DNA from 4 places in the Metabacillus dongyingensis genome. Region 3 is predicted to be linked to each of the others. Evidence: riboswitches for the same ligand, from Rfam matches in the RefSeq annotation. Region 3 holds a riboswitch; each other region holds the start of a gene.
The links. Region 3 has a riboswitch for S-adenosylmethionine ahead of K8L98_RS21990 (methionine ABC transporter ATP-binding protein). Riboswitches for the same ligand answer to the same signal wherever they lie in the genome.
Positions count from the first base shown of each region.

Region 1: it holds a riboswitch for S-adenosylmethionine, as region 3 does, so the genes downstream of both, mtnW (2,3-diketo-5-methylthiopentyl-1-phosphate enolase) here and K8L98_RS21990 (methionine ABC transporter ATP-binding protein) in region 3, are expected to answer to the same signal.
Region 2: it holds a riboswitch for S-adenosylmethionine, as region 3 does, so the genes downstream of both, K8L98_RS06230 (methionine biosynthesis PLP-dependent protein) here and K8L98_RS21990 (methionine ABC transporter ATP-binding protein) in region 3, are expected to answer to the same signal.
Region 4: it holds a riboswitch for S-adenosylmethionine, as region 3 does, so the genes downstream of both, K8L98_RS01240 (Na+/H+ antiporter NhaC family protein) here and K8L98_RS21990 (methionine ABC transporter ATP-binding protein) in region 3, are expected to answer to the same signal.

Region 1 covers NZ_CP082944.1:1,820,947-1,828,453, reverse strand. Annotated here, with positions in the region: gene K8L98_RS09015 (ZIP family metal transporter) at 1-76, shown strand, start outside; gene K8L98_RS09010 (aspartyl-phosphate phosphatase Spo0E family protein) at 1,029-1,277, opposite strand; gene cbpA (cyclic di-AMP binding protein CbpA) at 1,761-2,414, opposite strand; gene K8L98_RS09000 (1,2-dihydroxy-3-keto-5-methylthiopentene dioxygenase) at 2,765-3,298, opposite strand; gene K8L98_RS08995 (methylthioribulose 1-phosphate dehydratase) at 3,316-3,954, opposite strand; gene K8L98_RS08990 (2-hydroxy-3-keto-5-methylthiopentenyl-1-phosphate phosphatase) at 3,951-4,613, opposite strand; gene mtnW (2,3-diketo-5-methylthiopentyl-1-phosphate enolase) at 4,610-5,848, opposite strand; SAM riboswitch class I at 6,069-6,178, opposite strand; gene K8L98_RS08980 (pyridoxal phosphate-dependent aminotransferase) at 6,260-7,432, opposite strand.
Region 2 covers NZ_CP082944.1:1,254,643-1,262,149, forward strand. Annotated here, with positions in the region: gene K8L98_RS06200 (DUF421 domain-containing protein) at 1-73, opposite strand, end outside; gene K8L98_RS06205 (GNAT family N-acetyltransferase) at 2,059-2,490, opposite strand; gene K8L98_RS06210 (YjcG family protein) at 2,491-3,012, opposite strand; gene K8L98_RS06215 (alpha/beta hydrolase) at 3,085-3,807, opposite strand; gene K8L98_RS06220 (hypothetical protein) at 3,900-4,103, opposite strand; gene K8L98_RS06225 (DMT family transporter) at 4,270-5,157, shown strand; SAM riboswitch class I at 5,228-5,357, shown strand; gene K8L98_RS06230 (methionine biosynthesis PLP-dependent protein) at 5,443-6,567, shown strand; gene metC (cystathionine beta-lyase) at 6,554-7,507, shown strand, end outside.
Region 3 covers NZ_CP082944.1:4,421,421-4,428,927, forward strand. Annotated here, with positions in the region: gene K8L98_RS21960 (1-phosphofructokinase family hexose kinase) at 1-36, shown strand, start outside; gene K8L98_RS21965 (ROK family protein) at 14-943, shown strand; gene K8L98_RS21970 (SDR family oxidoreductase) at 1,096-1,950, shown strand; gene K8L98_RS21975 (M20 family metallopeptidase) at 1,982-3,187, opposite strand; gene K8L98_RS21980 (MetQ/NlpA family ABC transporter substrate-binding protein) at 3,207-4,037, opposite strand; gene K8L98_RS21985 (methionine ABC transporter permease) at 4,051-4,701, opposite strand; gene K8L98_RS21990 (methionine ABC transporter ATP-binding protein) at 4,691-5,722, opposite strand; SAM riboswitch class I at 5,812-5,919, opposite strand; SAM riboswitch class I at 6,004-6,117, opposite strand; gene K8L98_RS21995 (DUF4395 domain-containing protein) at 6,194-6,607, opposite strand; SAM riboswitch class I at 6,823-6,930, shown strand; gene K8L98_RS22000 (alpha/beta hydrolase) at 7,005-7,507, shown strand, end outside.
Region 4 covers NZ_CP082944.1:217,909-225,415, reverse strand. Annotated here, with positions in the region: gene K8L98_RS01260 (DUF3889 domain-containing protein) at 144-542, opposite strand; gene K8L98_RS01255 (GNAT family N-acetyltransferase) at 676-1,554, opposite strand; gene K8L98_RS01250 (GNAT family N-acetyltransferase) at 1,551-2,105, opposite strand; gene K8L98_RS01245 (TetR/AcrR family transcriptional regulator) at 2,102-2,728, opposite strand; SAM riboswitch class I at 2,890-2,997, shown strand; gene K8L98_RS01240 (Na+/H+ antiporter NhaC family protein) at 3,076-4,362, shown strand; gene K8L98_RS01235 (TetR/AcrR family transcriptional regulator) at 4,537-5,193, opposite strand; gene K8L98_RS01230 (ABC transporter permease) at 5,253-6,266, opposite strand; gene K8L98_RS01225 (ABC transporter ATP-binding protein) at 6,263-6,979, opposite strand; gene K8L98_RS01220 (aldehyde dehydrogenase) at 7,120-7,507, opposite strand, start outside.

The sequences.
Region 1 (7,507 bases), 2.5 Mb from region 3:
CGGCAACGAGCGGAATGCGACCTATTCATTTATTCTCGGCATTCTCTTTATGATCGTACTGATTGAAGCCTTATAAGAAAAGCTCCAAAACATATAATCAAACCAAATACCCCCGCGAGTAACGGGTTTTTGGATGCGAAAACGCTTTTCTCAAGTTGGCAAGTAAAATATCAGGTTATTTGGTTAAGTGAATAGCACAATAAAACGCCCGATTTATCTATCTGGGCGTTTTTATATTTATATTAAGAATTGAACAAAATTCATTTTGTTTCCCGTTAATTCATATGCCAATTGGAATGGCGGTTGATTCCTCAAACTGGACCTCTCTCGGATTTTGGGGAATCATAGAGCGCTATTGATTCCTCAAATAGAACTACTCTTTGAATTTAGGGAATCATTGAGCACGATTGATTCCTCAGATAGATCTGCTCTTGGATTTTAGGGAATCATAGAGTACGATTGATCCCTCAAACAGATCTGCTCTTGGATTTTAGGGAATCATTGAGCACGATTGATTCCTCAAATAGATCTGCTCTTGGATTTTAGGGAATCATAAAGCGCTATTGATTCCTCAAATAGATCTGCTCTTGGATTTTAGGGAATCATTGAGCACGATTGATTCCTCAAATAGATCTGCTCTTGGATTTTAGGGAATCATAAAGCGCTATTGATTCCTCAAATAGATCTGCTCTTGGATTTTAGGGAATCATAGAGCGCTATTGATTCCTCAAATAGATCTGCTCTTGGATTTTAGGGAATCATAGAGCACGATTGATTCCTCAAACAGAACTACTCTTAGATTTTAGGGAATCATATGTGCAGATAGTACCTGAAAACGTTCAAACTAGCTTTGGGCAGGCATGCTGAGTCCGTAAAACCGCTCTCCCCTTATTCTTCAGCACACCAAGATGTTAAAATAACAATAAAAAAAGGTACAAATTGCTGTGCAATTTAGTACCCTTTTTCAACTATGTTCAGTTTTTCCACTCAAAAAACGGAGCCTGTTTCTCCCGCGAGTATTAGGTTTTTTATATAGTTAAGCCATCTCTTGCCGTCCATTTCTTCATAGACTCAATAAATTGCAGAAATGGTGGATTCGTTTTATTTTCTTCTTCAAAAAGAATTTGCTGATATTTATTTAGCAGCATGTCCAATTCCTGACTGCATTGAACAGCGCCCTCGCACGTATATCCGCCTGCTCTTGCTGTATCGATCATTTCCTTGCGTTTAGAATCAATACTTGCCAATAATTGAGACTTGCTCATTTCAATTGTCATTTTCTTCCCTCCGCCTCATCTCTTAAGTATCTATATTGGGAATAAATATACAAATAAATTATTACAGATACTTCTATACTTGTAAATAGATTAGCAATATTCGACAATAATATTGAGAAATAATATGACAATTTTGTTAATTTTATTTAATACCAAGTTTTTCCCGAATTTGCGAGAGTTTAAACAAATAATGCCGGATTTATTATAAAAGAAAAAAGAGCTCTCAGGCTCTTTAATAAGGATCTGCTTCATGACCAAATTTATCAGCTTTTTCTACTGTTTCTTCAGCAGCTGCAGAACTGGACATTTGACTGGATTATTCCAGACTTTCAGCTAAACACACGCCATAACGTTTGTCAAAATTTGTAGAATATTCAATCATTTTTGCTGCTATGTCCAATATTAAAAGGCATAAACAACTTTATTGGCAAAGAAAAACAGCAGATCGAATAGCTCGGCTGCTGTTTTTTAATGAAATTCCTTTTACTTTGTTAATACTTTTTCCCCGAGATTCACATCATCAACTGACGTTACCCGGAAATCTTTTTCTTCCAGCTTCTTAATTATTTTATTCAGCTTTTTCTCAGAAACGTCATGGGAGAGATTGATGATGATTCTTCTTAAATATGTATCGCCATTATCGAGTGTCAGGAGTCCTTCGATGTTCACATCCTTAATCGTTGAGACAAGATCTTTAATCGCGCCTTTATGCTCTTTCGTGCCGACTGTCAGAATATAACCGCCTGTCTTCATTCCAAACGAATCCTCAAGTACATCCATGACATTACCATGCGTAATAATGCCTGAAAATTCCTCTTTATCATTCAGCACAGCTAAAAATGGAAGACGTCTGATGGTAAGGAATGTCTTAAAGAATGAATCCTCTTCATAAACAAAAGCATCCTGATCCTGAATCAGAGCCTCGATCGAATCCTCATCCTTGCCCTCCTTTTCTACATAATGATCCAGGAGATCAACTTTATAGATTAAGCCGGCAAACACTGTGCCATTCTCTCTAAGAACGGGAATGCTCCGATACCCTGACTCCTTCAGCAATTCATAAGCTTCCTTTACCGTGCTTTCCGCCTTACAGTATCTTACATCCTCTTTTTTCACGAAATTGTAGCGAATCTTCATCTTTCCAATCCTCCCTTTTATGCTTATTTATTGTTGAAAATTTACCATAGAAACATCAGAGAGTAAAGAAAATTAAAATGATTTTGAATTTCCTCCTGGCCCTGCTCATTTTCTTGCATCCAGCTTAAGGATTTTAGTGCTGTTAATTATGTTCGATTGGATTCATATTGTGCTCGCTTCACAACGTTTTTCTCCTCCTTGATCCAAATTACATAAGTCAAAGTTTATTTTAAATCATTCTGTGCAGCTGATGTCCTATTCGGCTCATTCATTCTTGTTCTGCTGACTAAAATCCTTTACTTTCAGAATAAAAAAACCCCCTTCACCATCAAGGCGAAGAGGATTTCCAATTATGCCTGCTGCTCTTCTTTTTCGTAAATTGGCACCCAGCCTTCAGATGTAACGAAAATGCGGACTGCGACAACTTTGCGGTCCTCCTGAAGAGTAAAGTAGTGGCGTATGTTTGGCGGTACGGAGATTAAGTCGCCGGGGTTGAGTTCAACATCAAAAAATGAGCCGTCTTTTCCCTGAATGATGAATATGCCGTGGCCGCTGACGATGAAGCGTACTTCGTCATCTGTGTGATGATGCTCCTGCTGAAAATTTTTCAATAGTTGATCAAGATTCGGCGTGCTCTCAGATAAAGAGATGACATCCTGTGCCTTGTAGCCGCGACGCTCTGAGATGTCTGCGATTTCATCCTTGAATACTTGCAGAATTTCCTCTTTTTGCTCATCAGCAAGACTGTAATTCTCTCTTAAAGCTTCCGGCAGCTTCTCGATATCCCAGTGCTCATAAATGACTTCTTGAGACTCAAGAAAGGCAGCTACCGCCTTTTGATCAGCGATTCTTTCATTTGTTTCCTGTAATCGTATCGTTGCCATTATAATTCCTCCTATTGTTAAGCTCTTAATGTGAGCGATTTAGCTTGTTTTAAAGATAGGACTTTTAAATGATAGGAAAATAGAAATTCACATGCTTCCAGCACTTTTTTGGCTTCGAAAGCATCTTTGCCCCAAACGGTAATGCCATGATTGCGGATCAAAACAGCACCGGAGTTTCCGTTCACATACTTGCCAAAGTCAGCTGCGAGATCCGGTATATGAGCCGCATTTTCAATAATCGGAATATGCCACTCTGCATCTTCTTCCCAAAGACCAAATGCTTTAATGATTTCCTGTCCTTTAAACGTAACGCCGCCGTCATCGCCGTAGAGCTCAGAGATGACATTGTTGTCAACAGTATGGACGTGGAGGCTGCAGCCTGCGTTCGTACGATTATAGATTTCAACATGAAGCAGGGTTTCAGCAGAAGGCTTCAGCTTTGTTTCTTCAAGGGCAGCTCCATTCTGATCGACCAATAGGAAATCTTCATCCGTTTCAATCCGTTTATCCTTACCGCTTGAAGTCACTAAAAACGAGAGCGGCTCCGTTTTTACCTTAATCGCGAGGTTTCCGCTTGTACCTGGAAACCAGTCCCTCTCAGCAAGCTCGCGTTTAACCGCTGCAAGCTCGCGCAAGCGTTGATTTAAAAGACTCATGATACCGCCTCCTGCTTTTTCTTAAGTCTATCTATCACATCAAAGAACGTAGTAAATTCCTGATGCGGAAGGTCTAAAGACTGGCATTTTCCCAGAAGAAAATCTCTTGCAAACACAAAGTCTGCAAGTTTTGCAGCCTCTAAATCCGTAACTGAATCACCAATGACAATGACTTCCTGATCAGGAGCAGCAAGCTTCCTGATTAAACTCGGCTTGCAGCAGCCACAGTCATTGCTGCACTGATCATCACATGAGTTTGGCCATAAGATTTCAATTGCCTGACCGCTGAAATCACCTGCATTGCAGTAAACACGGTCCCTGTCAACCAAGCCATTCAACAATGGGTGAACAAAAAAATCAATGCCTCCGCTTACGATATACAGAGGGATTTCTTCCTCCTCCGTATATTGAACAAATTCACGGAATCCATCGCGAAGCTGAGCCGTAAAAAGCAAGTATTGAATAATATCAAATTTCAGCTCTGATGGAATCAGCTGAAACATCTTCTCTACTCCTGCCCGGACAGAAATCCGCTGACTTAATACATCATCCTTCAAAGCATTCCATTCTGGCGGTGCAAACTTCTTCATGATGGCAATAATGTTGTCATTGTTTGTTATTGTTCCGTCGAAATCACAGATGATAATCGGCTTGCTCATTTGCTCACTTCCACCTGCCCCCAAAGATCCAGCGCGATTCTCAAATCCGCATTTTCATTTGCTTTTTCAGTCAAGGAGATGCCTTGTAATGCCGCATCGATCGCTGCACGGAAAGCTTTTCCGCCTGCAGCAGCGCCGTTTGGATGTCCGTGGACACCTCCGCCTGCGTTAATCACGCTATCTAACCCGAAATCCTGGATTAAGATAGGGACGAGTCCTGGATGAATCCCTGCTGAAGGCACAGGGAATGTTTCCTTCAGGAGCACGTTTTCTTTACAAGCTGCACCTATGGAAAGGGCCGCTTCCCGCTCAAGCGCAACACTTCCATAAGGGGATGGAAACAGAGAAAAATCGGCTCCGCTGTATCTCAGCAATTTTCCGAGTAAAAGAGAATGCGAGATTCCATATAGTGAGGATGATGCCAATGCACCGCTGACAGCTGGATGAGCCATTAGCGGAATGTTGATGTCTTTGTCCTCTGCCAGGCTTTGAAGCACGTCAAGGCCGTAGGCAAAAACATTTAGCAATAGGGCATCTGCTCCAAGCTCTGCCGCACGCTTTGCTTTTTCTTTTAAATCATACGTTTTGCCTGATAAATGAACCGCGTACATCGCCTTATGACCGGTCTCCTCATAAACCTTGTTTAACACTTCTTTTCCGGCAGTAATCCGCTGGTCAAAAGGTGTCAGCGGATTTTCAAAAAGAATTTCATCGTCTTTCACCAAATCAACCCCGCCGAGCACCTGATCTTTAAGCTGATTCTTTAAAAAAGCGAGATCACGTCCGATGACACCTTTAAAAATACTCATAAGCAAAGGTCTGTCATATACACCAAGTTTTTCACGGATGCCGCTGATGCCGAACTTAGGACCTTGAAAATCAGCAAGAATATCTTCTGAAAAATCCAGGTCCTGAAGCTTTACTTCGCCGTCAAGAGACAGTTTTCCAAACACAGTCGCAAGAATCGCCGGCAAATCATGGCTGAAATTTACTCCAGGGTAAAAAATTTTAACGATGCCTTTTTTGACGCGTTTGTTTAAAAAAGCTGAAACCTTATCATCAGCCTCAAATTCTTCTACAGAGATGACCTTCCCTTTGTGCTGCTTCAATTGTATCTGAGTCAGTTCCGGAAGATCCGTCCAGGACCCAACGGTTAACCCAAGGGCAATCCCTTCTGCTTTTTTTTCTAAGTTTTTTTCATCATGGATGAGATAGGTTGCTGTAATGCCGCTCATGTTTGTACCGCCTTCCATAACAGTTTTAGAAATGCGCAAGCGCCAGTTTAGCTCAGGCATGGCAAAATCAGCAGAAAAGTCCGGTTTTGACTTTTTTGTTCTGGCCGAGGAGCTGGGCGACTCAGTTTGCCATCAATGCGCAAAATTTTATATATTCTAAATAAATAAAAAAGGCCCCTTTCCGCTAATCGAAAAGAGACCTTATCTGACTTGGCTAAGATCCTTATCTATCAGCGAAATGCTGCAAGATTTAGCACCGTGCTTAAACCTTGGTTTAAGTCGGTTGCCGGGCTTCATCGGGCTAGTCCCTCCACCTGCTCTTGATAAGAATGGCTTATTTATTTTATGTTCTGAATAACCTGAAATTAATTTGGATTATGACATTTTTTCAAAAGACTGTCAACCGCCATTTTAAAATAAATTCAAAGATTTTATCCGTGCTGCTGCTTCTCTCAGTCTTTCTTCTGAGGTTAAAAGTCCTGCCCTTACATAGCCTTCTCCGAATTTCCCAAAACCGACACCCGGCGCCACACAGACATGTGCATGAAGGAGGAGATATTCGGCAAAGGATTCTGACGTATAGCCTTCCGGAACAGGCAGCCAGGCAAAAAACGACCCTGGCGGCGCTTCAACCTGCCAGCCAATTTCGTTAAGAGCAGTTATGAATGCATGGCGTCTGCTTTCATACCGCTCCACCAATTCATCCACACAGCTCTGTGATTCAAGCAGGGCAGCTGCAGCAGCTTCTTGGACAGCACTGAACACACTGACAAACATGTGATCCTGCAGCAGATTAATCGCTTCAATGACACTTTCATTGCCAATCGCAAAGCCGATCCTCCAGCCCGCCATATTATACGTCTTCGAGAGTGTATAGATTTCTATCCCAGTTTCTTTCGCTCCTTCAACTTCCAAAAAGCTGACAGGTTTTTTTCCGTCGAACCCAATGGCGCCATAGGCAAAATCATGAATCACACAAATTTCATTTTCTTTTGCAAACGCGACTGTTTCTTCAAAGAATTCTTTTGAGGCAACAGCACCGGTCGGATTGTTCGGGTAATTCAGAAACATTAGCTTTGCCTGTTTCTTCGCTTCTTCAGAAAGTTGCCCATAATCCGGCAAAAACTGATTATCTTTTACCAGCGGCATAAATTCCATCCTGGCCCGGGCAAGCTCTACCCCAGACCAATAGTCAGGATATCCGGGATCCGGCACGAGAACTAAATCATCCGGGTCCAGTAAACATTGCGGAATTTCAACAAGCCCCGCTTTTCCGCCAAACAAAATGGCCACTTCTTTGTCAGCATTAAGTGTTACACCATACTCCCGCATGTAAAATTCCGCAATTGCTTCTTTAAGAAATTTCTGTCCGCGGAACGGGGAATATTTGTGATAGTCCGGATTTTCCGCTGCCTCCTGAAGAGCCTTAACAATGTGGGGCGGTGTTGGCTGATCAGGATTCCCCTGTCCAAGATTAATAACGTCATGTCCCGCTTCGATACTTGCATTCACTCTTGCTACGAGACTTGCAAAAAACTGCTTTGGAAGCTTATTTAATAACTGTGATTGATTGAAGTTTTTCATGTTTTACACCTTCTCAAAAAATTCTTGAAATTCTAGTGAAAAATCATATATTGTTAGAGTCAGCTTGTAAAGAAA
Region 2 (7,507 bases), 1.9 Mb from region 3:
CTAAAATTCTTGTTAAAAAAAATAATCCGAAAAAACCAACGATTAAATCAACACCTGTATGTAAAAACTCCATAGCGTCACCTTGTCTCGTATTAGATGAAGTTAGCATGTGCAGGTTTGGCCTTTTTTATTGAAGAAGAAATCTTAAAACATCGGTATTAATTGATGCTGCTGGAATTTAAATTCTAAAAAACAAGACAGCATCAAGTATTAGCTTGTATGAGTACTTAAAAAAGCCTCTCCATGGGATTGAGTACTCAAAAAAGCCAACTCCTTGTTTTTGAGTACTCAAAGAAGGCGTATGATTCCTCAAAAAAGTCAACTTCAGAGTTTTGAGTACTCAAAGAAGGTGAATGAGTACTCAAAAGAGCCAACTTCAGGTTTTTGAGTACTCAAAGAAGGTGTATGAGTACTTAAAAAAGCCAGCTCCAGGTTTTTGAGTACTCAAAGAATGTTTATGAGTCCTCAAAAAAGCCCACTTCAGGGTTTTGAGTACTCAAAGAGGGTGTATGAGTACTCAAAAAAGCAAGCTCCAGGGTTTTGAGTACTCAAAGAAGGTGTATGACTCCTCAAAAGAGCCAACTCCAGGGTTTTGAGTACTCAAATATGGTGTATGAGTCCTCAAAAAAGCCCGCTCCAGGGTTTTGAGTACTCAAATATGGTGTATGATTCCTCAAAAGAGCCAGCTCCAGAGTTTTGAGTACTCAAAGAACACTCTATGGTTTTGAGTACTCAAAGAAGGTGTATGAGTACTTAAAAAAGCCAGCTCCAGGTTTTTGAGTACTCAAAGAAGGTGTATGATTCCTCAAAAGAGCCAGTTCCAGGGTTTTGAGTACTCAAAGAAGGTGTATGATTCCTCAAAAGAGCCAGTTCCAGGGTTTTGAGTACTCAAAGAAGGTGTATGAGTACTCAAAAAAGCCATCTCCATGGGCTTGAGTACTCAAAGAAGGTGTATGATTCTTCAAAAGAGCCAACTTCAGGGTTTTGAGTACTCAAAGAAGGTGAATGAGTACTCAAAAAAGTCAACTCCATGGGTTTGAGTACTCAAAGAAGGTGTATGAGTCCTCAAAAGAGCTCACTCCATGGTTTTGAGTACTCAAAGAAGGTGTATGAGTCCTCAAAAGAGCTCACTCCATGGTTTTGAGTACTCAAAGAAGGTGTATGAGTCCTCAAAAAAGCCAGCTCCATGGGCTTGAGTACTCAAAGAAGGCGTATGATTCCTCAAAAAAGTCAACTTCAAGGTTTTGAGTACTCAAAGAAGGTGAATGAGTACTCAAAAAAACCAACTCCAGGGTTTTGAGTACTCAAAGAAGGTGTATGAGTCCTCAAAAAAGTCAACTTCAAGGTTTTGAGTACTCAAAGAAGGTGAATGAGTACTCAAAAAAACCAACTCCATGGTCTTGAGTACTCAAAGAAGGTGTATGATTCCTCAAAAAAGTCAACTCCACGGTTTTGAGTACTCAAAGAAGGTGTATGAGTACTTAAAAAAGCCAGCTCCAGGTTTTTGAGTACTCAAAGAAGGTGAATGAGTACTCAAAAAAGCCAGCTCCAGGGTTTTGAGTACTCAAAGAAGGTGTATGATTCCTCAAAAAAGTCAACTCCAGGGTTTTGAGTACTCAAAAAAGGTGTATGAGTCCTCAAAAGAGCCAGCTCCAGGGTTTTGAGTACTCAAAGAAGGTGTATGAGTCCTCAAAAGAGCCAACTCCAGGGTTTTGAGTACTCAAAGAAGGTGTATGAGTCCTCAAAAAAGCCAGCTCCAGGATTTTGAGTACTCAAAGAAGGTATATGATTCCTCAAAAAAGCCAACTTCAGGGTTTTGAGTACTCAAAGGAGGTGTATGAGTCCTCAAAAAAGTCAACTCCTTGTTTTTGAGTACTCAAAGAAGGTAAATGATTCCTCAAAAGATCTCACTCCATGGTTTTGAGTACTCAAAGAAACCCTAAGAACAAATAATCACAACAAAAAAACGGATACCACTTGCACAGTGCAATGTAGTACCCGTTTTCTTCTTTATTTTGCTGTTTTATCGCCTTAAAAACTCAACCCGTTAGCTGTTTTTTAAGCTTTTATTTCTTTTACCATCGTAACATGCGGAATGCCTGCATCTAAAAATGTTTCTTTTGAAATGGTGTTATAGCCAAGCTTCTCATAGAAAGGCTCTGCATGTGTTTGTGCATTCAGCTTTAGGGTCTGCATTTCTTTTGAAGCAGCGATCTCTTCAAGTTTTTCCATGATGATTTTGCCTGCGCCTTTAGAACGGTAATCAGGAAGCACGCAAATTCGTTCAATTTTGCCGATGCCGTTCAGGATGCGAAAACGTCCTGCACCAACTGGTTTGTCTCCGTCATATAAAACAACGTGAGAAGCTTCTCTTTCAAACTGATCGATTTCTTCTTCCTCAGGCACATGCTGTTCTTCTACAAATACTTTTGTTCGGACATCATAGGCGTCCTGCAATTCTTCATCTGACTTCACAATTCTTGCGATCACTTACAGACCTTCCTTTCCAAGAAGAAATGTCTCATAAACCGTCCATGATCCATTTTCCAGCTGATAGAGGAGATGGAAGCGGTCAACAGTTTCTTCATGCTGAAAATCTGTCATTTTCAGGCGGCCAAGCACATCTGAATGCTCATCATCAGACAGATTTTGACCAATCGTAATATGAGGAACAAAGGCATATTCAGGCTCAATATGTGAGAAATATTCTCCATGAAGAGCATCATACAGATTCAGGATTTCTTCTGTCGGTTCAACTTTAAGATAAATGACGTTGTTTACTGGTGAAAAGGAACTGAATTTTCTGATAGAAAGTGAGAGCGGCTGCATTCTTTGTGCAATCTGACGCAGTTCTCTTGAAATGTCCCTTAGCTGCTCTTCTGTCGCTTCAAATGGCTGTTTAAGCGTCAAGTGAGGCGGAATCAAAGCGTAATTGGGATCATAGCGCTTTCGGTAAGAGTTGACTGAATCCTGCAGTTTTTTTGATGGAAAAATGGCAATACCGTACTTCATAAGTGTTCCCTCCCATGTATAAATATGTATTCATAGTATATCAAAAATTACGGTTTAAAGCATATGAGCCAATTAGAACATTGTTTTTAAAATCTTTTTCAAAGACGGCTGCCAGAAAGTCCATTTGTGGTCGCCTTCAAATTCTTCATAGACGGATGGAATTCCTTTAGCGTCAATGGCCGCGTGCAGTTTCCTGTTTGGGGCAAGGAAGTCCTGAACTGCGCCGTCAGTCGTTTTGACTTCTGTTTCTTTCGTGCCAATTTGATGATAGACCGATAATAAGGCAGGAGAAGAAAAGTCCTCTACCATTTGCAGAACCGTTTCATCTGAATAAGGTGATTGCATGATTACTTTACCAAACGTATTCGGATAAGTAAGAGCAGTCATAAAGGATACCGTTCCAGCCAGAGAATCTCCGATTAGAGCCCGCCCGGCACCCATTTGATAGGTTGGAAACTCCTTATCCAGAAAAGGAACAACTTCATGAGCCAAAAAGCGAATATAAGCTTTTTGCTTCGGCCCTTCAGGATGATATTTATCACGGCGGTCATGCACGTCACGATACGGTATGCCGACAATGATCACATTTTCAATTTCTTTCTCACTTAACAGCTCTTCTGTCTGCCTTGAGATGCGCCCGAGTCTGAAGTAATCCTGACCGTCCTGTGCAATGATCAGGCTATACTTATAAAGCGGCGAATAATTCTTCGGCAGATAAATCAGGAGCGTTACTTCTTCTTCTAATTCTTTTGAATAAAGCAGCGTCTCTTTTACAATTCCTGCTTTTGCTGTCATCACAAATACCTCCAAAGATGTTGGACGCTGTCACATCCATTATTAAAAACGCTTCCATTTATTTTAGCATGAATTGTGACAAAATTCTTGCTTCATGCACGATTGATTTTTGCTGATACGTCTGAAATGAATTGACGGGCCTCATCCGCATTCAGAAGAATAACATTTGCGTTCTTTGCTCCTGCTGGAACAGGCTGCATAAATGGAAATCGGTAAATCGCCGCATTTGATCCCGCTATGAGAAGAACAAGGATTGTAAAAAGACCCCATTTTGGCTTTGTTAATGAATATGTCATCCGTATTGCCGCCTTTCACTTATAGGATAAATATACCAAGGTAATCTGTAAAAAAAAGACAGTTCATTTGAACACTTTTTGACAGATTTAAACCCGTCATAATTCCTTTATTCCGTACATATTCCTTATAAGAAGACAAGCCTGATAAAGGGAAGGATGCCTGAAAATGAGGAAATCAATTCATGTTACAGCAGGTATCTATGCAGCTGTCTCAATTTCGTTCTGGGGAATTTCCTTTGTATCAACAAAAGCTGTTTTAGTTCAGCTGGAACCTTTTACATTGCTTGTTTTGCGTTTTGGTATTGCATCTCTCTTTTTATTCCTCCTTCTTTTCCTTTTTCGTCAGCCTTTAAAAATAAAAATGGATTATCTCCCTGAGGTTTTTATACTTGCCGTACTCGGAATCTTTGTCCATCAAGTCATACAGGCTGCGGCATTGAAGTCCATTCAGGCATCGGAAGCAGGATGGATCATCTCTTTTTCCCCGATATTCACAGCAGTTCTGGCATCTCTATTTTTAAAAGAAACGTTTACGCTTTTTAAAGCTGCAGGCATGTCAATTGCTGTACTTGGCGTTCTCTTGATTACATCTTATGGACAAGGCGGGTCATTAACCTTTCATGCTAATATGGGATATGCACTGATGATCTTAAGTACATTAAATTGGGCGGTTTATTCCATTCTTATAAAAAAATTAAAAATCCCTTATCCTGCATTAACCATTACTTTTTATACAAGCCTTATTGGTTTTTTGATGACAATTCCATTCTTTATGAGAAATAACGGCTGGGTTCAGCTGACTGTGCTGACACAGGAAAACTGGACTCATTTGCTGTTTCTCGGAATCTTTGTCTCGGCAGTCGCATACTGGTTTTGGGGAAAAGCCCTGGAGGTCATGGAGGCGGCTAAAGTGTCATCCTTTCTTTACTTTGAACCGCTTGCAACTGTTATTGCGGCAGTCATCTTGCTGAATGAACCTTTTTTATTAATGAGCGGGGCAGGCGGTTTGTTGATTATTGCAGGTGTGATGATTGTGAATCGTAAATATTCATAAAAAACCCCTTGCAAAATATTTGATAATGAGATAAGGTTATAAAAACAATTCAAAAAGTTCATACTATTTATTCTTATCCAGAGAGATGGAGGGTTCTGGCCCTGTGAAATCTCAGCAACCGGAAAAGAACAGAGAATGTTCCTGTTCGAACCAAGGTGCTAAATCCAGCAAGCGCAGGTAATAAGCTTGGGAGATAAGGAGAAGCAATCATTCGATATCAACGTCTTCTTCTTAAATGAGGAAGACGTTTTTTATTTTAGAAAAAACAATGGGACGGTGTTGGAAATGTCAGAACGCATTGAAACAATCTTGGCGCAAATTGGAAATCGAAGTGAAAACGTAACGGGAACAGTGAATCCGCCCGTCTATTTTTCTACAGCATACAGGCACAATGGAATTGGGGAATCAACTGGATTTGATTACATCCGCACTGGAAATCCTACTCGGGCGATACTTGAAAAAGCCATTGCAGAGCTTGAGCATGGAGATCAGGGATATGCCTTCAGTTCAGGAATGGCAGCGATTCAGACATTGATGGCATTGTTTAAAAGCGGAGACGAGCTCATTGTATCCTCAGATTTGTACGGGGGAACCTACCGTTTATTCGAACGGGAATGGAGAAAATACGGACTTGTTTTTCATTACGCTGATTTTAACGACGAAAACTGTACGCAGCAGCTGATCAATGAACGCACAAAGGCCATTTTTCTGGAAACTCCGACTAATCCTTTGATGCAGGAAACAGAGGTCAGCAAGATTGCTAAAATAGCCCGTGAAAACCATCTGCTGCTGATTGTCGACAACACCTTCTACACGCCGATCCTGCAAACGCCGATTTTAGATGGAGCGGACATTGTCATACATAGTGCCACCAAATATTTGGGCGGACACAATGATGTGCTTGCCGGTTTGGTTGTTGCTAAGGGAACAGAGCTTTGTGAAGAGCTTGCACAGCATCACAACGCGATCGGGGGGGTGCTTTCTCCTTTTGATTCATGGCTCTTGATCCGCGGCATGAAAACCCTGGCCCTGCGGATGAACCAGCATGAAAAAAATGCCGGAAAGCTTGCAGTATTTCTTGAAAATCAAACAGAAGTGACAGAGGTGCTTTATCCTGGCAAAGGCGGAATGCTTTCATTCAGGCTGCAGAAGGAAGAATGGGTGAATCCATTTTTGAAAGCCTTAAAGACGATCACATTTGCAGAAAGCCTGGGCGGAGTGGAAAGCTTTATCACATATCCAGCGACTCAGACTCATATGGATATTCCTGAAGAGATTCGCGTTGCAAATGGCGTGTGCAACAAGCTATTGCGCTTTTCTGTCGGAATTGAATACGCAGGAGATTTGGAAAAGGATTTAACAGAAGCATTTGAACTGATGAAGGAGGCGGAGAAAGTTGAGCAACGATGATTGGAAATTCGAGACGAAGCTGCTCCACAATCGTCAAAAGGTGCAAAAGGAAACAGGAGCGGTAAGCGTGCCGATCAATCATTCCTCTACTTTTCACCAATTTGACTTTGATGACTATGGAAAATTTGATTACAGCAGATCGGGGAACCCGACACGCGAGGCATTAGAAGAAACAATTGCCGAACTAGAAGGCGGTACCAAAGGATTTGCCTTTGCTTCTGGAATGGCGGCCATTTCAACCTGTTTCTTGCTCCTTTCTAAAGGAGACCACGTTCTAATTACTGAAGATGTATACGGCGGAACATACAGGATCATCACAGATGTATTGAGCAGATTCGGCATTGAATACAGCTTTGTCGACATGACCGATTTGCATGAAGTGGCGTCACACATCAAGCCGAATACAAAAGTTATCTATGTTGAGACACCGTCAAATCCGCTTTTGAAAATTACCGACATCCAGGGCATTACGAAACTTGCAAAAGCAAATAACTGTTTAACATTTTTAGACAATACGTTTTTAACACCAGTCCTTCAGCGTCCACTCGAGCTAGGAGTCGATATCGTGCTTCACAGCGCAACCAAGTTTTTGGCTGGACACAGTGATGTACTTGCAGGACTCGCGGTTGTAAAAGACGAAGAGCTTGCTGCACAGGTAGGGAAACTGCAAAATGCATTCGGTGCGGTACTCGGCGTGCAGGACAGCTGGCTTGTGCTCCGCGGAATGAAAACACTGAACGTCAGACTACAGCAATCATCAGCATCTGCGAGGAAGCTGGCAGAGTACTTGTCTAAGCATAAAGCTGTCCGAAACGTTTATTATCCAGGATTAACGTTCCATCCTGGCCACTCGATTCAGCGTTACCAGGCGGACGGACCAGGTGCCGTGCTATCATTCACATTAGCCGATGAAGACGCTGTCCGCACCCTTGTTAAAAAT
Region 3 (7,507 bases):
AAAGGACTAGATTATGAGAAAGGCGATTTGTTTTGATGTCGGGGGAACTTTTATAAAACATGCCGTTATTGATGAAGAAGGAAAGGTTTATGATTTCGGCAAGACCCCAACCCCTAAAGCGAACATACGAAGTGAAATTGTGCTGCTTATTCAGTCTATTGCAAATAAATCTAAGGAAACTCATTTAATAGAAGGAATCGGAATTTCTTCCTGTGGGATTGTTGATAAAAAAAATGGCAGAATACTAGTTTCAGCAAATATTCCAGACTACAGTGGATTTGAGATTGTCAGAGAGGTGGAGAATGCTACAGATCTTTCCGTTCTTCTTGAAAATGATGTTAGAGCTGCCTGCCTTGGAGAGAGATGGAAAGGGATTGCAAAAAAGTCAGATCATATCGTCATGATTACCCTTGGGACAGGCATTGGAAGCGGAATTATTGCCAATGGAAAACTGGTTGAAGGAGAACACGGTTTAGCAGGAGAATTTGGACATATGATCATTTCCATTAACGGTGAACCATGTCCTTGCGGAATGAAGGGCTGTTACGAAAGGTATGCTTCAACCTCTGCTTTTATCAGTCAATACTGTCATGCTGCCAACATTGCCCCTTATCCAAACAAGATTTCTGGGGAAACCATTATGGAATTGGTTAGAAAAAGAGATTCCATTGCTGTTTCTGTTTATGAGCAATATTTAGAATACGTTGTAACCGGCCTTGTCAATATTGCTCATTCTATTAATCCAGAGATTATATTGATTGGGGGCGGTATTTCTGAACAAGGAGAACACTTTATCAGCAGCATTCGCTCCCTGTTTAAAAAAAGAGCAATGAAAGTTTACCAAGATTACACCCGCATTGACATACCTTCGCTGGGCAATTTATCCGGATTGGCAGGAGCCGGTTACCTTGTGCTGTCGCAGGACGTTATGAAAGGAATGTAAAAAGTCTTGTACTCTTAGCTTCCGCTTTTTAAGTATCCATTTAGTCTATAATTTTCATTTTTCCTTTGGATTACAATACTCCTAAACGATAAGACACTATATAATGAAAAAATATCATATGCAGCTTTACTTATTGTTTAAGGAGGAATTTAATGTCCAAAAAAACAGTGCTTATAACCGGGGCTTCAAGCGGGTTTGGCATGCTTGCAGCACATGGACTTGCAAAAGCCGGATATCACGTGATTGCCACAATGAGAAATCTGGAAAAGAAAGCGGGACTGATGAAGTCCATACAGGATGATGCCCTTGATGAAAATGTGACACTGCTTGTGCTTGATGTCACGTCATCTGACTCCATTCAGGCACTTAAACATTTTTTGAATGAAACAAGCAAAATAGACATTCTCATCAATAACGCTGGATATGCATTTGGCGGCTTTGGCGAGGAAATTACAGCTGATGAGTACAGAGAACAATTTGAAACGAACTTTTTTGGTGTGATTGCCGTTACACAGGCTGTCCTGCCTTTTATGAGGTCACAGAGAAGCGGAAAGATTATCAATATGAGCAGCATAAGCGGATTGATCGGTTTTCCGGGACTGTCGCCGTATGTTTCGTCAAAGCATGCTCTTGAAGGCTTCAGTGAAAGCCTTCGCCTTGAAGTAAAGCCGTTCGGCATTGATGTTATTTTGGTGGAGCCCGGGTCTTTTTCTACAAATATTTGGACAACAGGCAAAAGAGTTTCACCTGTCTCAATGGAAGCAAGTTCTCCGTATTATGAATATATGATTGGAATAGAAGATGAGCTTGAACGGGGAAGAGAAAAACTTGGAAATCCAGGTGAGGTTGCTGCACTCATTGTAAAGCTTTGTAAAAAAAAGACTGGTGTTAAACTGAGATACACGGTTGGAAAAGGGGTCCGTTTTTCTCTATTTTTAAAAAGAATTCTTCCATGGAGTATGTGGGAATCGATCATCATTGGAAAACTGCTGCCCAGCAAGAAATAGAACCCATCTTTTTGACGGGTTCTTTTCCATTCTAGCTCTCTAACTCCTTGCGATTCTGAAACTCTTCCTTTATATCATTGATTAAAGCTTCATCTGTCAAAAGTCTTAATCCAGTCAAAGCAAGACCTTTTGCCCCCAGAAGCAGAGCTTTGTCACCACGCTCAGATTTAGCTGCTTCCCTGAATTCAACTGTATGTCCAATTAAAGTATCCGGACCGATTTTAATATACGGATGGATCGTTGGCACTGCCTGGCTGATGTTGCCGGCGTCCGTTGAACCTAATCCGTCGCGTTCACCAGTCTCAACATGCTCTCCAAGACTTTCAAGCTCCTGTTTAAAAACAGCATCAAATGTGCGGTTTAAAACCAGATTATCGACTTCATTTTGAAAAGCGATGACGTTCAGCTTTGCCCCTGTTGCAAGTGCTGCACCTTCCGCAATAGCTTTCACGCGTGCAGTCGCTTCACTGCATTTTTTCCGTGTATCTGCCCTGATATAAAAGCGGGCTTTTGCGTATTCCGGCACGATATTCGGCGCATCACCGCCATGTGTAATGATTCCGTGAATTTTCACATCATCTGTTACATGCTGGCGCAAAGCATTAATGCCATTAAAAAGCTGAATGACTGCATCTAAGGCATTAATGCCATGATGAGGAGCAGCTGCTGCATGTGCAGGTTTTCCGATGAACTCAAAGTCAAGAGGATCAACAGCAAGTGAATTTCCGGTAATTCTCGTTGCATTCGCCGGATGCACCATTAACGCAGCGTCAATCCCTTCAAGCAGACCATGTTTGACAAAGCTTCCTTTAGCACTGCCGTTAGGACCTCCTTCTTCAGCCGGTGTTCCGAGGACTACAACTTCTCCCCCGGTTTCATCAATCACTTTGCTCAGTGCAATAGCCGCGGCCGTGCTTGTTGTGCCAATAATGTTGTGGCCGCATGCATGGCCAAGTCCTGGCAATGCGTCGTATTCAGCTAAAAAAGCGATAACCGGTCCGCTTTTTAATGCAGATTTCTTTCTGGCAAGAAAAGCTGTTTCATGTCCGGCAACTCCGCGTTCAACGCTGAAGCCTTCTGATTGAAGAAGATCTGCGAGGAGCTTTGATGCAAAGAACTCCTCATTGCCGATCTCAGGATTTTCATGAATGGAGTGGCTGATTTGAAGATACTTCTCCTTATTGGTATCAATATTTAAAATCGCTGCTTCTTTCAGAGTTTCAACAACTGTACTCAAGATTACCCCTCCTTAGATTTTATTCTCCAATTTTGCTTAAAGGTACAAATGTAGGAATCGTACTTCCGGCATATTCTTTTTCAATAAATTCAGCTGTATCTTCTTCCTGGTAAAGCTCAACAATGCGTTTCAGTTCTTTGCGGTCCTTATCTTCTGTACGTGCTGCAATAATGTTGATATATGGAGTAGCCGTTTCATCTTCATGGAAAATTGAGTCTTTCACTGGGTTAAAGCCTGCATCTACAGCAATGCCGTTATTAATGACCGATCCTGCTACATCCGGTAATACACGCGGTGTCTGGCCAGCAACAACAGGAACAATTTCTAAGTTTTTCGGATTTGAAACAATTTTGTCCAATGAACCATTTCCATCAAAGTCCTCTGGCAGTTCAATCAAGCCTGCATCCTGAAGCAGAAGGAAAGCTCTGCCCATATTGGTTGCTTCGTTTGGAACGGCAATCTTTCCGCCTTTGGGAATGTCTTTAATAGATTTATATTTATCAGAATAAAGCCCAAGTGGAGCAATCACAGTTGTACCGATTGGTGATAGATCAAGATCGTGTTCTTTTTTAAATGCGTTAAAATAAGAAATGGTCTGGAATGCATTTGCATCAAGCTCACCTTCTGCCAGTGCCAGGTTTGGCTGAACGTAATCTGAGAATGTGACAATCTCAATGTTGATGCCTTCTTTTTCGGCTTTCTTTGCAACGAAATCCCAAATGCGGTTATCTGATCCGCTTACGCCAATTTTGACATTTACTTCTTCTTTCCCGTTTGCTGTTTTATTTCCGCAGCCTGCAGCAAGAGCTCCTACTACTAGAATAAGTGCTAGGATAATAAATTTTTTCATTTTGTTTCTCTCCCTATCGTCTTCTGATTTTTTTAGATAATAAGTTTCCTGATGATTGAAGCCCCTGAACGAGCACAACAAGGATTGTAACGGTAATAATCATGACAACTGTGTCAAAGCGCTGGTAGCCGTATGTAATGGCGAGATCCCCGAGTCCGCCGCCGCCGACAGCTCCAGCCATCGCTGATGCCCCGACAAGACCAACCGTTGCGATTGTAAGACTTAATACAAGTGAGCTTAATGCTTCTGGAACGATGAATTTAAAGATGATTTGCGTTGGTGTTGCTCCCATAGCTTCTGCTGCCTCTATGACTCCCGGGTCCACTTCTAATAATGAGTTCTCAATCAATCTCGCAATATATGGACCTGCATAAAAGACAAGCGGCACTACAGCAGCGGCAGTCCCAATTGATGTTCCTACAATTAATCTGGTTAGCGGAACAATCGCAACCATTAATATAATGAAGGGTACAGAACGGAAGATATTGACGACACCGTTCAAGATATTAAAAATAATGGCATTTTCCCATAGGTGCCCTTTTCTTGTAATGACCAGCAGCACACCAAGCGGCAGTCCGATCAAGGTTGAGAAAAGCAATGAAAAACCGGTCATTGCAAGTGTTTCGATCAGTGCATCAATAATTTGCTGTGAATTAACTAGCATGTACTTCCACCTCTTTAACTGTGACATTTTCCTGATTCATTACTAATAACGCCCGTTTAATTTCGCTTTTTGCTCCCTGCAGCTCGACAATCAAATGTCCAAACGGGATGCCCTGAAGCTCTGTGATGTTTCCAAATAAAACATTGATATCAAGATCAAACCGTTTAGCAATCTGAGAAAGCAGCGGCTGGCCCGAAGATTTGCCGACAAAGTTAATTTTGAAAATCTGTCCCTGTGCATTCTCCTCCTGCACTAATTTCAGCACAGACTCAGGGATGGAATCATTCAGAACAGAACTGACAAAGTTCGAAGCTGTTTTTGTTTGAGGATTTGAGAATACATCAAAAACTGAGCCTGACTCGATAATTTTTCCGCCCTCAATTACTGCAACCCTATCGCAAACCTCCCTGATAACTGACATCTCATGGGTGATCATTAAAATTGTAATGTTGTATTCCTGATTGATTTTTTTCAAAAGCTTCAGAATGGACCCGGTTGTTTGAGGATCAAGTGCAGATGTTGCTTCATCACACAATAGAATGGAGGGCTGTGTAGCCAGTGCTCTTGCAATGCCGACACGCTGTTTTTGACCCCCTGACAGCTGGTCTGGATATTGATTTGCTTTGTCCTCTAACCCTACAAACGACAATAATTCTGTTACTCTTTGTTTGATTTCTTTTTGAGAGGCTTTTGCAAGAAGGAGCGGCATCGCAACATTGGCGAAGACCGTTTTGGAATTCAGCAGATTGAAATGCTGGAAGACCATGCCGATTTTGCGTTTTACTTGTCTTACTTCCTTTTGGGATAGTGCCGTTAAATCGAGATTATCAACAATGATTTTTCCCGAGCTTGGACGCTCTAACAAATTCACTGTGCGGATCAGTGTGCTTTTACCGGCTCCGCTGAATCCGATCACACCGCAAATCTCCCCCTGCTTCACATGAAGATCAATGCCGTTAAGGGCTCTCACTTCATTTCCGCCGCTGTTATAAACCTTTGTGACACCTTCAAATTGAATCATATGTATTCCTCCCGTGATATTGAAAATAAAAAAACCCTCTTCTATCCGACAAGAAGAGGGCATGAATTCATAAAGAATCACTAGGTCTCTTCTTATCTCCCAGGCTTTTTGCCTGCTGGAATTGGCACAGTACTTTTTTATAAAAGTCCGCTGCCGAAGCATCATCAGGCCAGTCCCTCCGCTTCTCTGGATAAGAAATCTATTTAATTTGCTAAAAAACAAAAAACCTCTTCCTGAAAGCCAAGAAGAGGGTAAGATCAAAGGTAAAAGACCGTTCACTCTTCTTATCTCTCAAGCGAAATCACGCTTGTTGGAGTTGGCACAGTTCTCAGGAAAGTCCGAGTCTGCTGCCGAGGTTTCAAAGGGCCAAATCCCTCCACCTCTCGTGATAAGAAGTTTCATATTTTCGATGTGAGTCCTACTTTACGCTGGTATTTTCAAAAAGTCAACACTTTTTTTATAAAAATATGACTACTTTGAAAGCCTGCGGTATCGGTATTGCTGCCACTGAAAACGAATAAAGCAGCCAACACAAAAGCCTAATATGGCAACGAATGCAGCTAGCGCGACCATAGCGGTAAAGATATAAGCCAGAGTCATCCAGTTCATCATATAACCAAGAAAACCAAGACTAAGACAGATGACTGCAATCATCTGATTGAACTGCTGCTGTTCGAAATCCTCGGGAATGTATTCCGAAGGCTTTTTTCTTAAAAAGAGCTTTGCCGTCTTCATAATAGGGTTAAATTTAAAAAGAAGCCCCATTAATCCTGGAATAAGAGGTATAAGAAGAAACCAGCCGGATCCTGAAACCCAAGCGGCTGCGACAGATAACACAATAAACCATTGATTCGTTAATACAAGAGGTTTAGGAATCGTATTCACTTAAATCCCACCTATCTGATTGGAATATTAGTATTCTACTCCTATTTTTGTCATTTGTGAAGATAGAAACTTCAGGGGATTTCCCCCCCTTAAAAGCGTGTGAATGGGGTACTCAAATCGCTGATTCTCTGCTTTCATAACCTCAAAGTTTATTGACAGTTAGAAGGCGGCCGTGATAAGATCATTAAAACCAACTAAACCAATCAGAATTAAATAAATTATCAAGAGTGAACGAGAGATCTGGCTCCGCGACTTCACAGCAACCGCCGGCAAACGGAAAGGTGCTCCCACCAGCAAAGCTGCTGTGCTTTGGTTGATAGAGAAAAAACCTCTCTTTATAGCCAATGAAAGAGAGGGTTTTTTATTTTATGATTTGTATGAATTGGAGGAATCACAAATGACTGAAACGATTTACTCTGTATTGCCCGGTGCTGAAAGCTTTTTTTATAAAGGAAATGAGATTGGCATTCTGCTTTGCCATGGATTTGTAGGAACACCTCAAAGTGTTGGAGAACTGGGAAAACTGCTTGCTGATAAAGGCTTCACCGTTCTTGCCCCGCGATTAAAAGGCCACGGGACAAATGCTCACGAGCTTGAAGCCTGCTGTTATCTGGATTGGATCAAAGACATTGAACAGGCTTATTTAAAGCTGAAAAAAATCTGCCGGAAAGTATTTATTGCAGGTCAGTCTATGGGCGGCATCCTAGCTTTGCATTTAGCTGGCAAATACAAAGAAATCAGCGGTGTGATTACGATTAATGCTGCTTTAAGCGTGCCTGGATATGAGTCTTTCGAAGATCTGACAGAGCCAAGGTTCATTGCTGAAGGAAAACCGGATATAAAAGCAGAAGGAATCGAAGAAATTACTTACTCAGCTGTTCCAATTACAGCCGTTCATAA
Region 4 (7,507 bases), 850 kb from region 3:
GGTTCACTTGTTAGTTGGTTAGTTACTTATGTAATTAACTATATATCAAAATGTCAAACATTGTCAACGATAACATCCTTTTTTTAGAAAAAATGGGTTCGGTCCTAAATGAAAAAGACGATCCCTTCATGGGATCGCCTGTTTTATGATATTTTCTCAAATGTAACCTTGACCACTTTTTTGGTTTTTTCATTAAATTCAACGAAAACAAGCACTTGAAACGTTTTATTCTTTTCCTTCAGCGTAAGCTTGAACGTTTCGATTGAAGTTTCTTTTTTTCTCTTTTTTCCTACGTGCAGGTAGTCTGTGATTTGAGCACCAGGGTATTTTTCCATGGTCTTGCGCATAGCAATTCTTCCGTACTCTTCATAAGAAAGAACTTTAGTTTCTGCACTCGCATGAACAGAAAACGCGGTCGTACTTCCTGCCAAACAGAAAATCAGTAAGATGTTCAGCCAGCTCTTCATTTTTACAATCCCTTCCTTCTTTTTGGCTGTGTTCGCAAAAATTGTTGTTTTCAATTTCACGTTTATCAGGATCATATCGTGCTCTTTTCTTTAAAATCTTTCGAAGTTTTTCCGGTAGGGAGCGACTTAATAAACATAATACAAATGAAAAGCAACAATCTTTTAGAAAAGAGCCTTCTTTTTCATAGGGTTTGTAAATGAATGAATTCTATGCAGACATCTCTTTGATCATAAACACTTGCTCCGCTTTTTCAATGAAACCCTCTTTTTCTAAGATTTCATGGACCAGCTGATTGGATTTCGATAGATTGACAGCCGTCCTGTTAATCTCTTCTGTGTGTGAAAATGCGAATGCTTCATGAAGCAGCGTGCGCAGAACAGCTTCTTTCTCCTGATGTTCAGGGTGTGCCTCACATTGAAATAAAAGGATTCCTGATAGAGCTCCATCATCATCATATTTCCGTTTTGACAGGGCATAGCCAATGGTTTCACCCTTTTCGTCTAATGCAAGAATGGATTCACCGTCCCTTATGTTCTGCCACTGCACCTGCCAAGGCGTCAGCTTGTTATAAAAAGAGACATCCTGTACGTCCCTCGGCTTTTTAACCTGGACACGGAATCTGCCTTTTGGTTCTTCGAGCTTAAGAGGAGCTGAAAGACCAAGGTGTGCAATCCGGTCCACAACCTGATAGCCCATTTTTTCATAAAGCTTTATCGCACGATCATTATGAGAGACGGCTTCAAGAGTAGCAGTGTCTACATTTTCTTTTTCATAAAGAGACAAAACCTCTTCCATCAGCTTTAACCCGACCCCTTTGCTTCGGTACTCAGGAGCAACACCTGTACCGCCATTCCATGCTATTTTTTTGCCGTCAATGGTTCTGATTCCATTCAGAACCAGCCCAACCGGCTTTGAATCGTGAAAAGCTACAACAGATAATGCCGGCGAAAGGTTTTCAAGCACCATTCGGTTAAAAAAATTCTCAAGGGACAGCGTCATATCAAAGTAATATCCCTCAAAGCCTTTATTCCATGCGGTTAAAGCCTCTTCAAGCGTACATTGAGACAATCTCTTAATTGTGATCATACCGCGCCCCATTTCTCATTAGCTTCCCAAAATTCATCGGCTAATACACCCATTAGGATATTGTCGTGAAACTCCCCTTCATAAAAAAGCTCTCCCCGTATAACGCCTTCCTGCTTAAAGCCTAATTTCTCATAGGAGCGTTTTGCTCTTGCGTTGTAGTGATAAACATTTAGTCCTATCCGGTATAATCCCAAATGGTGAAAGCCATGCTCAAGGATTAATTTCATCGCTTCAGTGCCAAAACCATGTCCGCGATGCTTTTCATCGTTCAGGGCAATTCGTACACTTGCATTCCGGTTTAAGAGATCGATATCCATCAGGGCAAGATCTCCTATTGCTTCATCTGTTTCATTCCGTACAATCACAAGATCCATTCGTGTTTTATCCAGCGCAAAGCTTTCATAAGCCTGCTCTATTTTCTCCATTGTAAAAAACGTTTGTGTACCAGTAAGCCTTCTAATCTCTTTGTCCTGCACACTTTTAAAAATCATCTCGAAGTCGTCTTTTCTAAAAGGACGCAGGTATATATTTTCTCCTTGTAAAAACCTCATGCAGATCCCCCTTTTTCTAAGTACATGAAGATCATTTCTTCTAAGGCACGGATTTGTTCTTGATAAGGGTAATTCCTGCCTATTACTGAATAGTGAAGACAAATGCCGTCTATGGTTCCCCATACCATAGAAGATATGAGCGATGGATCCGTCTCTTTGTTGAATTCATTCTGCCTTATGCCTTCTTCGATGATTTCAACAAGCAGCACTTGATAAACGTCGTCATACCGGTCTGTCATGACTTTCTTAAGTTCTTCATCACGGCCAGAATGAATCCAGAATTCAAGGTGAACACCGATCATTTTCTGCCACTTTTGAGATAGCTCAATTTCCGCATAGTTTTTGAAAAACTGGTGAAGTTTTTCTTTTGCAGTCCCTCTCTCTAGAAAACTTCTTTTCAGTTTTGCGATATTCTGCTCTGTCCGCATCTGCATCAGCTGAAGGTAAATTTCTTCCTTGCTTTTAAAATAGTTGTAGATTGCGCCTTTACTTAACCCAGATTCAGCAACAATATCGTCTATTGTTGCAAGCTGAAATCCTTTTTCTCCAAAAGCCTTAAGGGCACTTTCCAGGATATGGCGTTTCTTTTTTTCCTTATATTCATCTGAAACAATTGGAGCCACCTTTACACCTCCTTAAAAACCGACTATATAGTTTATTTTATTCCACTGTTAACGGTAAATTCAAACAATTTTGAAAAAATTTTTGTTAAATCTACCATTTGACTTTTACACAATAACCCCTTAATGTAGGAAAGGTCATTTTTTAAAAACACACATATATCTTCTTATTAAGAGAGGCAGAGGGACTGGCCCTGTGATGCCTCGGCAGCGGACTCGGATTTCCGAGTGCTGTGCCAATTCCAGCAAGCCGCGTGCTTGAAAGATAAGAAGAGGTTTATTCCATTCCGGATTTAAGATCTCTTCTGCTTTAGAAGAGATCTTTTTTTATAATAAGAAAGGTGGTACACATGGAGACAAAAGGAAATGGACTGGCATTATTGCCGTTAATCATATTTCTTGCCCTATTTGTAGGGTCTGGTATTATAACAGGCGATTTTTATAAGATGCCGATTCTTGTTGCAATTATCATTGCATCAGGAGCAGCTCTTATGATGAATCGTAAAGAGACGTTCACTGCGAAGGTTGAGAATTTTGCTAAAGGGGCAGGTCATCTTGATTTGATGATCATGGTCTTTATCTTCATCCTGGCCGGAGCCTTCTCAGAAGTGGCAAAAGGGATGGGTGCAGTGGAATCTACAGTCAATCTTGCGCTTTCATTTTTGCCGCAAAGCTTTTTGATTGTTGGATTATTTATCATTGGAGCTTTTATATCACTTGCAATGGGAACTTCAATGGGAACAATTGCTGCACTTGCTCCAATTGGGGTTGGCATCAGTGCAGAGGCTGATATTTCAATAGCTCTTGCTATGGCTGCCGTTATTGGCGGTGCGATGTTTGGGGACAACCTGTCTTTCATATCGGATACAACAATAGCTGCAGTTCGGACACAGCAGACGGAAATGAGAGACAAGTTCAAGGTAAACTTCTTCATCGTTTTGCCGGCTGCCATCATTACTTGTGCTGTCTTAATTGTGATTACTCTCGGCAATCAATCTCCTGTTTCACCTGGAGAATTCAGTTTCATTAAAATGCTGCCTTATATAGCCGTACTTGTAACAGCTCTTCTTGGAATGAATGTCATTATTGTTTTAACTGGGGGTATCCTGCTTAGCGGAGTTATCGGGATGTCTGATGGCAGCTATACGTTAACTGATTTTCTTCAGAAAATAACAGAAGGTATTATGGGGATGGCCGAACTGGTCATTCTTTCACTCTTAATCGGCGGTATGGTTGAACTGATTAAACGAAATGGCGGCATTCACTTTATTTTAGAAGCGATGACAAAAAGAATTTCTTCTAAAAGAGGGGCAGAATATGCCATTGCCGGTCTTGTAAGCACGACAAACCTTGCGACTGCAAATAATACCATCTCTATTATTGCAGCGGGCCCGCTGGCAAAAGATATGGCAGATAAATATGAGATTGATAAACGTAAATCTGCCAGCCTTTTGGATATTTTTTCTTGCAGTATACAGGGTTTAATCCCTTATGGCGCTCAAATGCTTACTGCCGCTCAATTTGCAAAGATTTCACCAGCTGATATCCTGCCATTCTCTTATTACCCATTCTTAATAGCCGTTATGGGTATTGCGGCTATTATTATTGGCTATCCGAAATTTAAAAAAGCCAAGTAGTTCCTGCCCTGCAGAGTCCGAAATTGGACTCTGTTTTTTCATAGATCTAAAGCGCAGGCGGATTTGTTCTGACCAAAGCTCAATGGGCCGGAGCTTTACGGTTTATTTTCCACACCCCTTTGACTTTTATAGTTTTCCTAACAAGAAAAAGAGCCGCTCATCCTATGAGCGGCTTTACTTCTTCATCAGTCCATGCAGAAGAAACTGGATCGTATATTCTTTTTCTGCTTCATCGTCCCAATCCAAATCAGGCAGAATGATGAACCTTCCGATCAGGAACCCCATAATTGTCGTAATGATCATCCGCAACACTGTTTCAGGAGGCATGTCAATCATCTCTCCTTTTTCCTGGAAGTGAATGATCAGCTTCTTCAGCTTCTCAACCGCATGTTCCTCAACGACCTTTCGGAGCTCCCCTCTGAACTCTTCATGAAAGAAAACTTCCTGGAGCAAAATCTTGATGACAGGGTGATTTTTCTTTATAAACTCATAGCGGTTTTCAAGAATGTATCTCAGCATATGTTCAAGGTCCTGATGATTTTGCTTCGTCACGTCCTGAAGAAAATTTCTCACTAAAAATGGGGCAATGAATTTAGTTATAGTCGGCATGACGATCGCAAACAGCAGGTCTTTTTTCGTTTGATAATGACGGAAAATCGTCCCCTCTGCGACTCCAGCTTTTTTAGCTATTTCACTTGTTGATGCTGCTGCAAAGCCTTTATCTGCAAATATTTCAATGGCAGCTTCTACTACCTTTTTTTGTTTTTCACTCATCTTTACATCTTCATCTGTCAGCTTCAATAGCTCTTCAATGGAAAATTGATTGCTCATCTTTTAAAACTCCTCATTCATCTATGTCCCTATTATAAATGAAAAAGAGAACACAAGCATTACAGCCTTCTTACCTTTTTCAAAGCGAAGATATTCAGAATCAGAAATGCCAGGGAAAAACCAAGCAGAATATAGACATCCTGTGCAATGTCCTCCCACCCGTAACCCTTAATCATGATCCCCTGCAGAGCCTCTGCACCGTATTTAAGCGGCATGGCATAACTAATGGACTGCAGCCACTCCGCCATCGTTTCGAGTTTAAAAAGACCTGAAAAGAACACTTGCGGCACAATGACGAGCGGGATGAATTGAAACATCTGCAGCTCATTATTAGCAAACGTAGACAGCAAGGTTCCGAGAGTCAAAGAAGTCATCGCAAGCAGAAACGTAATGAGCAGTACATAGAAATAAGGGCCTTCCATCATCATGTCCAGCACACTTATGGAGAAGGCAGAAATCAAAACGGCCTGAAAGGTAGTAAAAATACCAAATCCGATCACATACCCAAGAACCAGTTCCCAGCGTTTAAGCGGAGTCGCCATGATCCGGTCCAATGTTCCGCTTGTTCTCTCCCGCAGAAATGAAACGCCTGCAATCAGAAAAACAAAGAAAAAGATAAATACACCAATAAGAACTGGACCGATGTAATCAAAGGAGGTCATATCGTCTGATCCGTGCAAGTAGTTCACAGATGGCTGTGCTTGTTGATCCGGCTGGCCGCTTTTTTGGAGCACCCCCAGCACTGCCCGGCTTACACTCGGATCAGAGCCTTCTAATGTAATCTCTTGATTTCCTTTATCGAACGAGATAAAGGCATCCAGGCCGTCTGCTGTTATCCATTTTTCAGGTTCATTTTCCTCATATTCTATGACTTTACTATCGTTCTCCCCGAGAACTGTCACCAATTGCTCAGGTGCTCCGTGCACGCCAATTTTAGGTGAATAGGCTTCACTGTCAAAAATAAAGTTCATCAGAGTCAGAATAAATAACGGAGCAATCAGCATCAGCGCAAGCGTCCGCTTATCCCGGAAAAATTGCTGAATGATACGCGTCACAATCGCAAGTACCCTCATTGTTTAGCACCCCCATATGCTAAAAATGCTTCTTCAATGGAGTGTGACATTGTTTCTGATTTCAACTGTTCTGGAGTTCCCGAAGCGATCAGGACTCCTTCGCGAATGAAACCAATCCTGTCACATTTTTCAGCTTCATCCATCACATGCGTTGTGACAATAATCGTCGTTCCAGTACGCCTGATGTTCTCAAGCTCCTCCCAAATTGACTGGCGCAGGATTGGGTCGATTCCCACCGTCGGCTCATCAAGCACTAGGATTTGCGGCTCATGAAGCATGGCGATCGCTAGCGAAAGGCGTCGCTTCATTCCCCCTGAATAATCTCCTGTCCGTTTCGATGCGTGCTCAGAAAGGTTAACAAGATCCATTACATACTGAATTCTCTCTTTTTTCTTCTTTCCTTTTAAACCGCTGAGAGCTGCGAAAAAAGCTATATTTTCTTTTCCGGTAAGCTCTCCGTAAAGAGCGTCTGACTGCGCCATAAATCCGATTTTTTGCAGCGATTTTAAGTCCGGCATTTTTACACCTAAAACGTTCGCATCCCCGATGCTTGCTTCCTCAATTCCAACTATCATTTTAATTAAGGTTGTTTTTCCTGACCCTGAAGGTCCGAGCAGGCCAAAGATTTCCCCCTTGCCTACTGAAAATGAAACATCTTTTATTACTTCTTTTTTGCCAAATGATTTTGAAACAGATTGGAGTACGATGCTCATTTCATTCATTTAAACGCCTCCTAAATAAAAGTGAGTAATCACTCATTTATACTGTATTCGATAATAATTGTTTTGTAAAGTGAGTAATCACTTTTTTGTTAAAAAAAGCAGCGAACTTTTGTACAGTTCGCTGCTTTCCTTTATTTAAGCAATTTCCTTATTAATTTCAGCCCATTTTTTGCATGAGGATATCTGAAACTGAAATCAAATCTTGTTGTTTGGTGAAGAACACTTTTGTAATGTGTAAAGGCTTCAAAGCTGTACTTGCCATGATAATTGCCCATTCCGCTTTCCCCCACTCCGCCAAACGGAAGATGCGGTGTGGCAATATGCATCAGTGTATCGTTTATGCACCCTCCGCCAAAGGAAACCTGTCCAATAATCTGCTGCTCAGTCTGTTTACTTGAAGTAAATAAGTAGAGCGCCAGTGGTTTAGGGCGATCTTGAATAAAAGTAATGGCCTGATCTAAATCGGTATATTCCATAACCGGAAAAACCGGACCGAAGATCTCTTCCTGCATAACAGCA